One region of the Streptomyces kaniharaensis genome, then DNA from elsewhere that is predicted to be linked to it. Evidence: riboswitches for the same ligand, from Rfam matches in the RefSeq annotation. Region 1 holds a riboswitch; the other holds the start of a gene.
The links. A riboswitch is a leader RNA that binds a small molecule or an ion and turns the genes downstream of it on or off. The one in region 1 is predicted to bind S-adenosylmethionine.
Positions count from the first base shown of each region.

Region 2: linked by a shared signal. The riboswitch ahead of F7Q99_RS06240 (aminotransferase class V-fold PLP-dependent enzyme) and the one ahead of thrC (threonine synthase) in region 1 are both predicted to bind S-adenosylmethionine.

Region 1 covers NZ_WBOF01000001.1:2,471,035-2,477,894, forward strand. Annotated here, with positions in the region: gene groL (chaperonin GroEL) at 1-1,125, opposite strand, end outside; gene F7Q99_RS11240 (cold-shock protein) at 1,473-1,673, opposite strand; gene F7Q99_RS11245 (MoaD/ThiS family protein) at 2,220-2,498, opposite strand; gene thrC (threonine synthase) at 2,531-3,826, opposite strand; SAM riboswitch class I at 3,843-3,975, opposite strand; gene F7Q99_RS11255 (glucosyl-3-phosphoglycerate synthase) at 4,123-5,151, shown strand; gene F7Q99_RS11260 (alpha,alpha-trehalose-phosphate synthase (UDP-forming)) at 5,190-6,656, shown strand; gene otsB (trehalose-phosphatase) at 6,643-6,860, opposite strand, start outside.
Region 2 covers NZ_WBOF01000001.1:1,362,968-1,369,827, forward strand. Annotated here, with positions in the region: gene F7Q99_RS06220 (NYN domain-containing protein) at 1-892, opposite strand, end outside; gene F7Q99_RS06225 (hypothetical protein) at 1,219-1,497, opposite strand; gene F7Q99_RS06230 (rhomboid family intramembrane serine protease) at 1,709-2,485, shown strand; gene F7Q99_RS06235 (Lrp/AsnC ligand binding domain-containing protein) at 2,527-2,808, shown strand; gene F7Q99_RS06240 (aminotransferase class V-fold PLP-dependent enzyme) at 2,816-4,180, opposite strand; SAM riboswitch class IV at 4,233-4,350, opposite strand; gene F7Q99_RS06245 (IS30 family transposase) at 4,479-5,702, shown strand; gene trpD (anthranilate phosphoribosyltransferase) at 5,770-6,846, opposite strand.

The sequences.
Region 1 (6,860 bases):
GGCCACGCCGCCGGCCAGCTTGGCGAGGCGCTCCTGGAGCTTCTCGCGGTCGTAGTCCGAGTCGCTGATCTCGATCTCGGCGCGGATCTGGTTCACGCGGCCGGCGACCAGCTCGCCGTCACCGGCACCGTCGATGATGGTGGTCTCGTCCTTGGTGATGACCACCTTGCGGGCGCCGCCCAGCAGGTCCAGACCGGCGTTCTCCAGCTTCAGGCCGACCTCCTCGGACACCACGGTGCCGCCGGTGAGGACGGCGATGTCCTGGAGCATGGCCTTGCGGCGGTCGCCGAAGCCCGGGGCCTTGACGGCGACGGACTTGAAGACGCCCTTGATCTTGTTGACGATCAGGGTCGACAGGGCCTCGCCCTCGACGTCCTCGGCGATGATGACGAGCGGCTTGCCGCTCTGCATGACCTTCTCCAGCAGCGGGAGCAGGTCCTTGATCGAGCCGATCTTGGAGTTGGCGATGAGGATGTACGGGTCCTCGAAGGTCGCCTCCATACGCTCCAGGTCGGTCGCGAAGTAGGCGGAGATGTAACCCTTGTCGAAGCGCATGCCCTCGGTGAGCTCGAGCTCCAGGCCGAAGGTGTTGCTCTCCTCGACGGTGATGACGCCTTCCTTGCCGACCTTGTCCATGGCCTCGGCGATCAGCTCGCCGATCTGGGTGTCGGCGGCCGAGATGGAGGCGGTGGAGGCGATCTGCTCCTTGGTCTCCACGTCGGTGGCCTGGGCCAGCAGCTGGTCCGAGACGGCGGCGACGGCCTTCTCGATACCGCGCTTCAGGGCCATCGGGTTGGCGCCGGCGGCGACGTTGCGCAGACCCTCGCGAACCAGGGCCTGGGCGAGGACGGTGGCGGTGGTGGTGCCGTCACCGGCGACGTCGTCCGTCTTCTTGGCGACCTCCTTGACGAGCTCCGCACCGATCTTCTCGTACGGGTCCTCGAGCTCGATCTCCTTGGCGATGGAGACGCCGTCGTTGGTGATCGTGGGGGCGCCCCACTTCTTCTCCAGCACGACGTTGCGGCCCTTGGGGCCGAGCGTGACCTTCACTGCGTCGGCGAGCTGGTTCATGCCACGCTCAAGGCCGCGGCGAGCTTCCTCATCAAAGGCGATGATCTTGGCCATCAGAAGTGGTCCTCCGGGACACGGTCGACTGCTCGGACCAAGGGGTGCCCGCGACGGACGGCCCTGGTGTGCGGGGGTCCATTCCCCTACCGCTCCCTGGGGCCTCACCGACCCGGTCCGCTTTATCACTCTCAAGCTGTGAGTGCTAACGCCAATGATTAGCACTCCGGGTGGTCGAGTGCAAGCCCAATCGCCAACCCGCGAGCCGCACTCCGAGCCCCGCGCGACCCCCTCGCGCACCCCTCGTGAACGCCGACGAGCCCGTACGACGCATGTCGTACGGGCCCGTCGAGAAGCGAGTGGTCACCAGCCGTGGGCCGCGCCGAGCTCCTGGAAGCCGAAGGGGGTCAGACCGCGCGGACCATGTCCGCCTGCGGGCCCTTCTGTCCCTGGGAGATCTCGAACTCGACCCGCTGGCCCTCCTCGAGGGTGCGGTAGCCGTCCATCTGGATCGCGCTGTAGTGGACGAAGACGTCCGCACCACCGTCGACCGCGATGAAGCCGTAGCCCTTCTCCGCGTTGAACCACTTGACGGTGCCCTGAGCCATTCCGAACTCCCCTAGTGCTGTGCTGGCCCTTCACGCGCCCGCAGGTCGCGGGAGCGGGTTGGTTTGAAGGCCGGCTCGGGGAACCCCCCCTGAGCGCAGCCATGCACGCCGCAGTCCTCCGCCGGGCCACCGGACGGGGTCCGGTGAGCGGGTGACTGCGTCGACCGCGGCTGAATGTATCCGGATCGACGCCCTCTGCAACAGGGTCAGCCGCACGGAATTCCGGGGCCACGTCAAGAGACAGGACGGGTCGAATCGGAAGAATCTCGGCATTTCACGCCGGGCATAGCGGACGAATTACCCAAATCCCCCCGGAAATTCTGACATCCGCCTGACAGGATTCCCGGCGCCGGACCGGGCCTGGCCCAAGCGCCGGAAGGCGATCCGGCGGTTCGCCGCGGGAGGGAGGGGGACCCCTGTTCCCGGCCGAGCGACACTCTACTCCCACTCGACCGAGAAATATTCCCGCCGAAATACGAGCAGCCGCCCACGCGTACGGAATGCGGAATTCCGCATGCGTGGACGGCCGAATGGACGGCGTGCGGCTCAGCAGCCGCCGGCCACCGCCGGAATGATCGAGACGCTGGCGCCGTCCTTGATCTCCGTCGCCAGACCCTCCGCGAAGCGCACGTCGTCGTCGTTCACGTACACGTTGACGAAGCGGCGCAGCCGGCCGGTGTCGTCCAGGATGCGGGCGGCGATGCCGGCGTGGTTGCGGTCCAGGTCGGCGATGACGTCGCCCAGGGTGGCGCCCTCGGCGGCCACCTCGGCGGCGCCGCCGGTGTAGGTGCGGAGGATGGTGGGGATGCGGACGTTGGCACTCATGGCGGTGGCTCTCCTCGGCGGGGGTGGGGGGGTCAGGCGGACACGAGGCCGGCGTCGCGGAAGGACTCCAGCGTCGGGCGGATGACGGCGGTCATGCCGGCGTCGGAGACGGCGTCCAGGGTCTTCAGGCCGTCGCCGGTGTTGATCGCGACGGTCTCCTTGGCCGGATCCAGTTGTCCGGTCTCGACCAGCTTCTTCAGCACGCCGATGGTCACCCCGCCCGCGGTCTCGGCGAAGATGCCCTCAGTGCGGGCCAGCAGCCCGATCGCGGCCACCACCTCGGCGTCGGTGACGTCCTCGACCGCGCCGCCGGTGCGCCGCGCGATGTCCAGCACGTACGGGCCGTCCGCCGGGTTGCCGATCGCCAGCGACTTGGCGATGGTGTCCGGCTTGACCGGCTTGATCACGTCCCGGCCGGCCTTGAACGCGGCCGACACCGGGGAGCAGCCCTCGGCCTGGGCACCGAAGATCCGGTACGGCCGGTCCTCGACCAGCCCGAGCCCGATCAGCTCCTGCAGGCCCTTGTCGATCTTCGTCAGCTGCGAGCCCGAGGCGATCGGGATGACGATCTGCTCCGGCAGCCGCCAGCCGAGCTGCTCGCAGATCTCGTACGCCAGCGTCTTGGAGCCCTCGCCGTAGTACGGGCGCAGGTTGACGTTGACGAAGCCCCAGCCCTCGCCGGCCGGGTCGCCGATCAGCTCGGAGCAGAAGCGGTTCACGTCGTCGTAGTTGCCCTCGATGCCGACCAGCTCGCCGCCGTAGACACCGGCCATCACGACCTTGCCCTGCTCCAGGTCGTGCGGGATGAAGACGCACGAGCGGAACCCGGCCCGCGCCGCCGCCGCGCCCACCGCACCGGCCAGGTTGCCGGTCGACGAGCAGGACAGCGTCGTGTAGCCGAACGCCCGCGCCGCCTCGATGGCGCAGGCCACCACGCGGTCCTTGAACGAGTGCGTCGGGTTGCCCGAGTCGTCCTTGACGTGCAGCCGGGCGGTGAAGCCGAGTTCGCGGCCGAGGTTGTCCGCCGTGACCAGCGGAGTCCAGCCGGGATTCAGGTTCGGCTTGGAGGCGACGTCGGCCGGAACGGGCAGCAGCGGTGCGTAGCGCCAGATCGAGGCCGGACCGGACTCGATCCGCTTGCGCAGTTCCTCGGCGCCCTCGCTGCCGAAGTCGTACGCGATCTCCAGCGGGCCGAAGCACTCCGGACAGGCGAAGCTCGGACCGAGCGGGAAGCGGGCGCCGCACTCCCGACAGGACAGCGCCGCGGCGGGGCCGAGGTCGACGGGTGCGGGTACGACGCCAGATGGGGATGTCGCAGTGATAGCCATGTGGCGGAGGCCTCTCTCCTCATCTTCCCCATGGCGCGGTCGCGCCACGGGCCGGAATTGGCACCTGTCCCGCCGGGGCCTGAAGACAGCCGCGCGAGAAGGTTGCCGGGACGTCAACGGGCCGTTCCCTCAGTCCCTCTGGATGAGCTTGTGAAGTTGTGGTGCTGCTCAGCGGCGACCCCGGCGTGCGAAGGTCCGGCCGCTGTACGAAGACTGTATCCGAAGGCGCCAACCCCGAAAGGGACCGTCCGCCACGCGAGATGGCGCGTCCCACCCACCCCGCCGAGGAGAGTCCCGTGCCCGCCGAACCGATCCCCGCACTCCTCCCGCAGGCGGCGTCCTGGCTGAGCCGCCGCTCGTGGAGCGCCGCGGACCGGCCGGTGCACACCCTGCTGGAGGCCAAGCGCCGCACCGGCCACACCGTCAGCGTGGTCCTGCCCGCCCTCGACGAGGAGGCCACCGTCGGCGACATCGTCCGGACCGTCCGCCGCGAGCTGATGGAGCGGCTCCCGCTGGTCGACGAACTCGTCGTGGTCGACTCCGGCTCGTCCGACGCCACCGCCGCCGTCGCCGCCGAGGCCGGCGCCCGGGTGGAGCACCGCGACGCCATCCTGCCCCGGCTGCCCGCCGTGCCCGGCAAGGGCGAGGTCCTCTGGCGGTCGCTGCTGGTCACCCACGGCGACATCGTCTGCTTCGTCGATGCCGACCTGCGCGAGTTCGACCCCGTCTTCGTCTCCGGCATCGTCGGCCCGCTACTCACGGAACCGGACATCCAGCTGGTGAAGGCCATGTACGACCGCCCCCTCGAAACGAACGGCGCGGTCGTCCCGGCCGGCGGCGGCCGGGTCACCGAGCTGGTCGCCCGCCCGCTGCTCAACCTGCACTGGCCGGAACTCGCCGGTTTCGTCCAGCCCCTCGGCGGCGAGTACGCGGCCCGCCGCTCGCTCCTCGAACGGCTGCCCTTCCCGACCGGCTACGGCGTCGAACTCGGCCTGCTGGTCGACGCGTTGGAGGCGACCGGGCTGGACGCCCTGGCCCAGGTGGACGTCGGCGTCCGGCACCACCACCACCAGGACAGCCAGGCCCTCGGCCGGATGGCCGCCACCATCTACCGCACCGCCCTCGAACGCCTCGACCGCACCCACCGGCTCAAGGCCTCCGCCGACCTCGTCCGCCCCCTGCTCACCCAGTTCACCCGCGCCCCGGAGACCCTGCCCCGGCCTTCGGCGGGAGGGACCCCCGTGTTCACCGCCCACACCCACCCGGTGACCGCCGTGGAACGCCCCCCGATCCACACCATCCCGGAGTATGCGACCCGACACTGAAACGTTTGCCACGCCGGAGGCCCGGCAACATCCCAAATATGGGCGATCTCACGACCGAACGTTCGAATCAGACCGGCACCGCCCCCGTCCTGGTGGCCTCCAACCGGGGACCGGTGTCGTTCAGCACCTCGGACGACGGCACGCTGACCCTCCGCCGTGGCGGCGGCGGCCTGGTCTCCGGCCTCTCCGCGATCGACGACCCGAACGCCGTCTGGGTCTGCGCCGCCCTCGGCGACGCCGACCGCCGGGCCGCCACGCAGGCCCCCTACGGCCGCCTCGACCTGGCCGGCCACGACGTCGGCGGACAGGCCGTCCGGATGCTGGACATAGACCCGGAGACCTTCGCCCGCGCCTACAACGGCGTCGCCAACTCGACCCTCTGGTTCGTCCACCACCTGCTCTACGCGACGCCCACCGCCCCCGTCTTCGACGCCGGGTTCCGCGCCGAGTGGAGCGCCTACCGCGCCTACAACGCCGCCTTCGCCGACGCCCTCGCCGCCGAGGCCGCCCCCGGGGCCGCCGTCCTGGTCCAGGACTACCACCTCTCGCTGACCCCGGCCCTGCTCCGGGCCGCCCGCCCCGACCTGCGGATCGGCTACTTCTCGCACACCCCCTGGGCCCCGCCCGAGTACTTCCGGCTGCTGCCCGACGACGTCGCCGAGGCCGTCCTCACCGGCATCCTGGGCGCCGACCGGGCCGGCTTCCTCACCGAACGCTGGGCCAGGGCGTTCGCGGCCTGCTGCACGGACCTCCTGGGCGCCACCGTCGACCACTCGGCCCTGACCGTCAGGTACGCCGGCCGCACCACCCACCTGGGCGTCCACGCCCTCGGCGCCGACGGCGACTTCCTGCGCGAGCGCGCCCACCGCCCCGACGTCGACGAACGCCTCGCCGCCCTCCGCGCGGCCGTCGGCGACCGGCGCACCATCGTCCGGGTAGACCGCACCGAGCTGAGCAAGAACATCGTCCGCGGCCTCCAGGCCTACCGGCACCTGCTGCGCACCCGCCCCGAGTGGCACGACCGGGTGGTGCACATCGCCTTCGCCTACCCGTCCCGTACCGACCTCGCCGAGTACCGCGACTACACCGCCGAGGTGGAACGGCTCGCGCACGACATCAACGCCGAGTTCGCCACGCCCACCTGGCGGCCCCTGATCCTGCACGTCGACGACGACTTCCCGCGCTCCCTCGCCGCCTACCGCCTCGCCGACGTGGCCCTGGTCAACCCCATCCGGGACGGCATGAACCTGGTCGCCAAGGAGGTCCCGGTGGTCTCCGACCACGGCTGCGCCCTGGTGCTGTCCCGCGAGGCCGGCGCCTACGACGAACTCGCCGACGACGCGCTGACCGTCAACCCCTACGACGTCATCGCCACCGCCGACGCCCTGCACGCGGGCCTCACCATGCCCGCGGAGGAACGCACCGAGCGCACCAAGCGCCTCGCGGCGGCGGCCACCGCACTCCCCCCGCAGCAGTGGTTCCTGGACCAGCTCAACGCGCTCTGACGGCTTCTCCCAGTTCGGCGAGCAGCTCCACCACGCCGGCGGGCCCCGCGACCACCAGGTCCGCCCGGTCGGCGAGTTCCCGCACCGGCGCGTCCCCCACCGCGCCGCTGCACACCAGCAGACCCGCCAGGCCCTCGCCGCGCAGCTTCTCCACCGCCGCGAAGGCCGCCAGATCCCCGAGGTCGTCCCCCGCGTAGAGCACCG
Region 2 (6,860 bases), 1.1 Mb from region 1:
CCAGCAGCGCCGGATCGTCCTCCGCCAGCCCGCGCCGGGCCACGTCGTGCGGCGAGGCCGCACCCGGCACCACCGCCTCCACCAGGTCCGCCGGGCGGATCTGCGACACCGGCAGCGCCAGCTCCCGCTGGAGCCCCTGCGCCGACTGCAGCACGGTGTCCAGCAGCAGCCGCAGCCGCATGTCCTCGACGCTGCGCCCCTCGCGAGCCGACCGGCGGCCCTGCTCGGCGGCGTTCTCCAGCTCGGAGACCCGGTGCCGCAGCCGCCGCGCCTCGCTCTCGGCGGCGCTGCGCTCGGCCGCCGCCTGCGCCCGCAGCGTCTCCAGCTCCCCGGCCAGCCGGCGGGTCTCGGCCTGCGCCCGGCGGGTGTCGCTCTCCAGCGACCGCATCTTCCGGCGCAGCGCGTCGGCCTCCCGGCGGACGTCCTCCGACTCGGCCCGCTGCCGGTCCAGGTCCGCCCGCGCGGCCGCACGCACCTCGGTCAGCTCGGCCTGGAGCTTCTCCGCCAGCCGGGCCGCCTCCGCCGCCGCGCCCTCGGCGTCGGCCCGCTCGGCCTCCTCGCCGGCCTCGGCGACCAGCCGGCTCCAGCCCGCCGACCGCACCAGGTAGGCGGCGGCCGCGACGTCCATCGGATCGGCGGCGCCGGGGACGCTGCCCGACTCCAGCGCCTTCACCAGGTCCGGCTGCCCGAGCCGCAGCCGTTCCGCTATCCGCACCCGGAAGGCCGGCTCCGACTCCAGCGCCGCGGCCAGCGCGGTGGCCGCGTACTTGGCGCGCCGCACAGGGGTGAACTTCGCGTACTGACGGAGGCTCTGCGGCAGCTCGCCCGGAGGCATTCCGCCGAGCGCGTCCGCCGCCAGGCCGACCACGCGCCGGCGTACTCCCTCGGGCAGCGGCCGGTCGAGCTTCTCGACCGGGCGGCCCGCCGCCTCCTCGGCCCCGGAGCCGGCCTCGGCGGCCTCGACGGCCTCGGACGAGGTGGCCCCGACGACGGTCTCCGCCGCCTCAGCGGCCGGCGCCCGCCCGCCCGCAGCGGGCTGGCGCCCCTGCGGCCCGGTGGGCTCCCTCGCTGCGTCCACCACGTCCTCGGCTCCGATCCTGGTCCAACGCGCACGGCCCCGCGGCCGCCGCCGCTGTCGTCACGCTCCGTGCGTCCTGTCTGTATTGTCCCGTGCGGCGGACGCCCGCGCCGCGCGCCGTCCACCGCACCGGCGGGGCATCAGCCCTGTTCGGCCGCGGCCTCAGCGCCCTCTGCCTCAGCGCCCTCTGCCCCCGGGCGGGCGACCAGCTCGACCTGGTCCACCGCGTTGCACCAGCGGCAGCGCACCGACTCGATCGTCTCGTTCAGGACCTCGGTCTCCTCGACCTTGGACTCGCCGGCCAGGTCGAAGTGCAGGAACTCGGTCACCCGCGCGGTGCGGGTCACGTCGAAGCGGGTGAGGTTGCCGCACAGGGTGCAGCGCCAGCGCGTCTCGGCGGTCAGGGCGGGGACGGTCATCGGGGTCCTCTCGGGTGGTCCCTGGATGGGCTGGGCGCTCCCCCGGGGCCCCGGCGTCGGCGGCGGGAGGCGGGAATGCCCGGCCCAAGCCTATTGCCTGGGGCAACCATCACGGCCACCGGTTCGCGGGATCCGGAGCGGGAGTCGGGCTCTAGTCCACCTGCCGTACAACACGGTGTTACAAAGGGCGCCCGGAGGGATGCTTGACCGCATGGCGCTCGCGGCCCCCGGCCACACCGACATGCGGGACGGCGGCCCGGCCGTGCCCGCCCCGGCGGTCACCTACGCCCTCATCGCGGTCAACACCCTGGTCTTCCTGCTCGGCCCGGCCGCCGGGCTCAACCCGCTCTACGGCAGCGGGCAGGCCCGGGTCTGCGCCGAGCAGCGGTACGAGCAGCGCTTCGGCGCCGTCCCCGCCGAACTGCTCGCCGGACGCCCGCTCTCCGCCGAGCAGCTGGCCGAGGACCCGGTCCCCGGCTGCCCGGCCGCCGCCACCCCGGGCAAGCACCCGGCGCTCTCCGTCCTCAGCGCGCTCTTCCTGCACGCCGGCTGGCTGCACCTGGCGGGCAACCTGCTCTTCCTCTATGTCTTCGGCCCCACCGTCGAACGGCGGCTCGGCCGGGCCCGCTTCACCCTCTTCTACCTGGCCGTCGGCAGCCTGGCCACGTACGGCTTCGCCCTCGCCGAGGCGCACTCGCCGGACTCGACCCGGGTGCTGATCGGCGCCTCCGGTGCGATCTCCGGCGTGCTGGGCGCCTACCTGCGCTTCCATCCGCGCTCCCGGGTGACCACGCTCGTCCCGCTGCTGCTCTTCCTGCCGCTGCGCTTCCCGGCCTGGCTGGTGCTCGGCCTCTGGTTCGTCCTGCAGGGGTGGTCGGTGCACGCGGCCGGCCCCGGCGTCGCCTATCTGGTCCACGTGATCGGCTTCTCGGCCGGCTTCCTCTACGCCTGCACCGTGGTCGGCCGTCCCCCGCGACGACCCGGCTGACGCCCGATACCCTGTCGGCACCCCACGAAGGAGCCGGAACTGTGATCACCGCCATCGTCCTGATCAAGACCAGTGTCGACCGCATCCCGGAGATCGCCGAGGCCATCGCGGCCATCGAGGGCGTCAGCGAGGTGTACTCGGTGACCGGCGGCTACGACCTGGTGGCGATGGTCCGGGTGCGCAGGCACGACGACCTGGCCGACGTCATCCCGGGCCGGCTGAACAAGATCCCGGGCGTGGCCCACACCGAGACCCAGATCGCCTTCCGCACCTACTCCCAGCACGACCTGGAGGCCGCGTTCGCCCTCGGCCTCGACGAGTAGCGGCCCCTCAACGACGGGTGTCGGCGACGCAACGGCCGTCCTCGTTGCGGTAGTTCCACGCGGCGCCGTCCGTGACCAGCTCGCGGACGGCGGTCAGGAAGCGGTCGATGTGCTCGTCCGGCGTCCCGGCCCCGAAGCTCACCCGGATCGCGTTCAGGCTGCGCTCGCCCGGCAGCGACGGGTCGGGAGCGCCACACGTCGAGACCACGGCCGGCGCCTCGTCGTTCAGCAGGGTCCGCACCAGCGGGTGCGCGCAGAACAGGCCGTCCCGCACGCCGATGCCGTACTCGGCGGAGAGCGCGGCCGAGAAGTGCGAGCTGTTCCAGCCCTGGACGACGAAGGACAGCACGCCCACTCGCGCCGAGACCGGGCCGAACAGGCTCAGCACCCTGACCTGCGGAATCTCCGCCAGCCCCGCCTTCAGCCGGGCGATCAGCGCCTGCTCGCGGGCCTCCAGCGCGTCGAAGCCCGCCTCGGACAGCGCCCGGCAGGCTGAGGCGATGGCGTAGGCGCCGATCACGTTCGGCGAGCCGGCCTCGTGCCGTGCCGGGCCGGTGCGCCACTCGACGGCCACCGAGCCGTCGGTCTCCCGGGCCACCGTCCGGGTCGCGCCGCCGCCGGCCAGGTACGGCTCGGCCGCGTCCAGCCAGTCCGCCCGGCCGGCCAGCACCCCGGCGCCGAACGGCGCGTAGATCTTGTGGCCGGAGAAGGCGATCCAGTCGACGTCCAGCTCGGCCACCGAGACCCGGTGGTGCGGGACGAGCTGCGCGGCGTCCAGCACGACCCGGGCGCCGTGCCGGTGCGCGGTCGCGGTCAGGTCGGCGACCGGCCACAGCTCACCGGTGACGTTGGAGGCCCCGGTGACGCAGAGCAGCCTGGGGCCCTCGGGCGCCGCGGCGAGCGCGGCGTCCAGCGCGGCGACGGCCTCGGCGTGCGAGCGCGGCGCACGCAGGTAGGTGACGCTCAGCCCCGCGTGGGCCCACGGCAGCAGCGAGGCGTGGTGCTCGGTCTCGAAGGCGAACACCCGGGTGCCGGCCGGCACGGCGGCGGCGAGCAGGTTGAGCGAGTCGGTGGTGGCCCGGGTGAACACCACCTGGTCGCCCTCGCGGAGGTCGAGGAACTCCTCGACGGTCAGGCGGCTCTGCTCGAACAGGTCGGTGGACAGCTGGGAGAGGTACCCGGCGCCGCGGTGCACGCTGCCGTAGTAAGGGGCGTACGCGGCGACGTCGTCCCACACCCGCTGGAGCGCCGGGGAGCTGGCCGCGTAGTCGAGCGCCGCGTAGCCGACCTTCCCACCGCCGGCCAGCGGGACCTGGACGTCGTGGCCGAGGACGGCGAGCGGGGCACAGGTCTCGGTGGCGAGAGAAGACATGAGGATGCACTCCATCTGAGGTCGAGGGACCCCGGGAGTGCTGGTCACCGGGCGTCCGCGCTTGCCGCACGGACGGACTGCCGCGCGACCCGGTCCTCACCCAGGGCACCCCGCCACGGACGGAGGGTTGCCGGACAGCAAGCTGGGGCTTGACGCTGTCACTCATGACCTGGCGAAGACTCTAGGTTCGCGTCCGGCGAGCGGTCAAACGGACATCCACCATTCGGACACGGCGAAGGGCCCGCGGGAGCGACTTGGGTTCTAGGAGTCGTTGCAACACCCCAGTTCAGGGGATGCATTGGACTTCGAGATCCGCAAGGACCGGACGGCCCAGGGGCCTGTGAAGCTGCGCCGGGAACGGGAGGCATACTCCCGGCTCATGCAGCAGGGCTACACGAACACCGAGGCGTGCCGGATCGTCGGCATCGCCCGCCGGACCGGCCAGAAGTGGCGTCACGGCCGCGGAGCCGAGCAGCGGCAGAAGGCGGCACCACCGATTCGCATGGTGGTGCCGCCTTCCGGTGTCTCCCGGTATCTGAGCGAGGACGAGCGGATCCACATCGCCGACCGGCTGCGGGAGAAGGCCACCGTGCGGGCCATCGCCGCGGAGCTGGGCCGCAGTCCGTCCACCATCAGCCGGGAGATCCGCCGCAACCGCACCGAGGGCACTCGCGGGCAGTGGCACTACCGTCCGCACGCCGCCCAGGCCAGGGCGGACGCTCGCCGGCCCCGCCCCAAGGCCCGCAAGATCACCGAGAACCCCGAGCTGCACGCCGCCGTCCAGGCGATGCTGGACGAGCAGTGGAGCCCGGAGCAGATCTGCCACGCTCTACGTCGACAGTTCCCCGACCGGCCGGAGATGCACGTGGTCCACGAGACCGTCTACCAGGCGCTCTACGTCCAGGGCCGCGGCGAGCTGCGGCGCGAGCTCGCCGGTGCCCTGCGCTCAGGCCGGGCCCGCCGCAGGCCCCAGCGGCAGGCCAACTGCCGGCGTTCCCGCTTCACCGACCCGATGGTCATGATCAGCGAGCGCCCCGCCGAGGCCGAGGACCGGGCCGTCCCCGGCCACTGGGAGGGCGATCTGATCCTCGGCAAGGAGCACAAGTCCGCGATCGGCACCCTGGTCGAGCGTTCGACCCGCTACGTGATGCTGCTGCACCTGCCCGGCGACCACACCGCCGAGACCGTCCGCGACGCCCTAGTGGCCACCGCCCGGACACTCCCGGTCCAGCTGAAGCGGTCCCTGACCTGGGACCAGGGCAGCGAGATGGCCAGGCACGCGGAGTTCAGCCTGGCCACCGACATCCCGGTCTACTTCTGCGACCCGGCCAGTCCCTGGCAGCGCGGCTCCAACGAGAACACGAACGGCCTGCTGCGGCAGTACTTCCCCAAGGGCACCGACCTGTCGGTCCACACGCCCGAGCACCTGGCCGCCGTCGCCGACCAGCTCAACCGCCGCCCACGCAAAACGCTCGGCTGGGAAACCCCAGCCGAGCGTCTGGCTAAACTCCTCGCGGCCTAGACAACCGACCACGTGTTGCAACGACCACTAGAAACCGCCCGACTCCCGCGGGCCCCCAACTGCCGTGTCACATCCGGCTGGTGGCCTCCGACCAGCGCCGCAGCAGCTCCTGCGCCGTACCCGAGTCGACGGCCGCCGCGGCCCGCTCCATGCCGGCCGCCAGCTGCTCGGCGAGCGGCGCCCCGGTCAGGTCGAGCGCGACCAGCGCCGCCGCCGTGTTCAGCAGGACGGCGTCCCGCACCGGCCCGCGCTCCCCGGCCAGCACCCGACGGGCCACCTCGGCGTTGTACGAGGCGTCCGCCCCGCGCAGTGCCTCGATGCCGACGAGCTCGATGCCCACGTCCCGCGGATCGAAGGCGGTCTCGGTGACCGTCCCGTCCCGCACGATCCACACCCGCGAGGTGGTGGTGACGGTCAGCTCGTCCAGGCCGTCGTCGCCGCGGAACACCAGTGCGCTGGAGCCGCGCCGGGCGAGCACCCCGGCGATCAGCCCGGCGAGCCGGGTGTCGAAGCAGCCGACCGCGTGCGCCGTCACCTTGGCCGGGTTGGTCAGCGGGCCGAGGATGTTGAACGCGGTCGGCACCCCGAGGTCACGCCGGGCGGTGGCGGCGTGCCGCATCGACGGGTGGAACCGGGCCGCGAAGCAGAAGGTGAGCCCGACCTCCTCGGCCACCTCGGCCACCCGCCGGGCCGACAGATCCAGGCTGATGCCGAGCTTCTCCAGCACGTCCGAGGACCCGCTGGCCGAGGAGGACGCCCGGTTCCCGTGCTTGACCACCTTGGCGCCGGCCGCCGCCGCGACGATCGCCGACATGGTGGAGATGTTGACGGTCTTGGCGCGGTCGCCGCCGGTGCCGACGATGTCCACCGCAGGCCCGGGGATGTCCAGCGGCTCGGCGTGCGCGTACATCGCGTCGACCAGACCGGTGATCTCGTCGACGGTCTCGCCCTTGGCCCGAAGCGCGACCATGAAGCCGGCGACCTGGACGGGGGACGCCTCGCCGCTCATGATCCGGTCCATCGCCCACGCGGTGGCCGAGCGGTCGAGGTCCTCCCCCTTCAACAGCGCCGCCAGGAGGTCCGGCCAGGTGCGGACCACCTGCGCGGGGTCGGTACCGCCGTTCGCAGGGTTCGCGTTCACCATGGCTGACTCCAGCT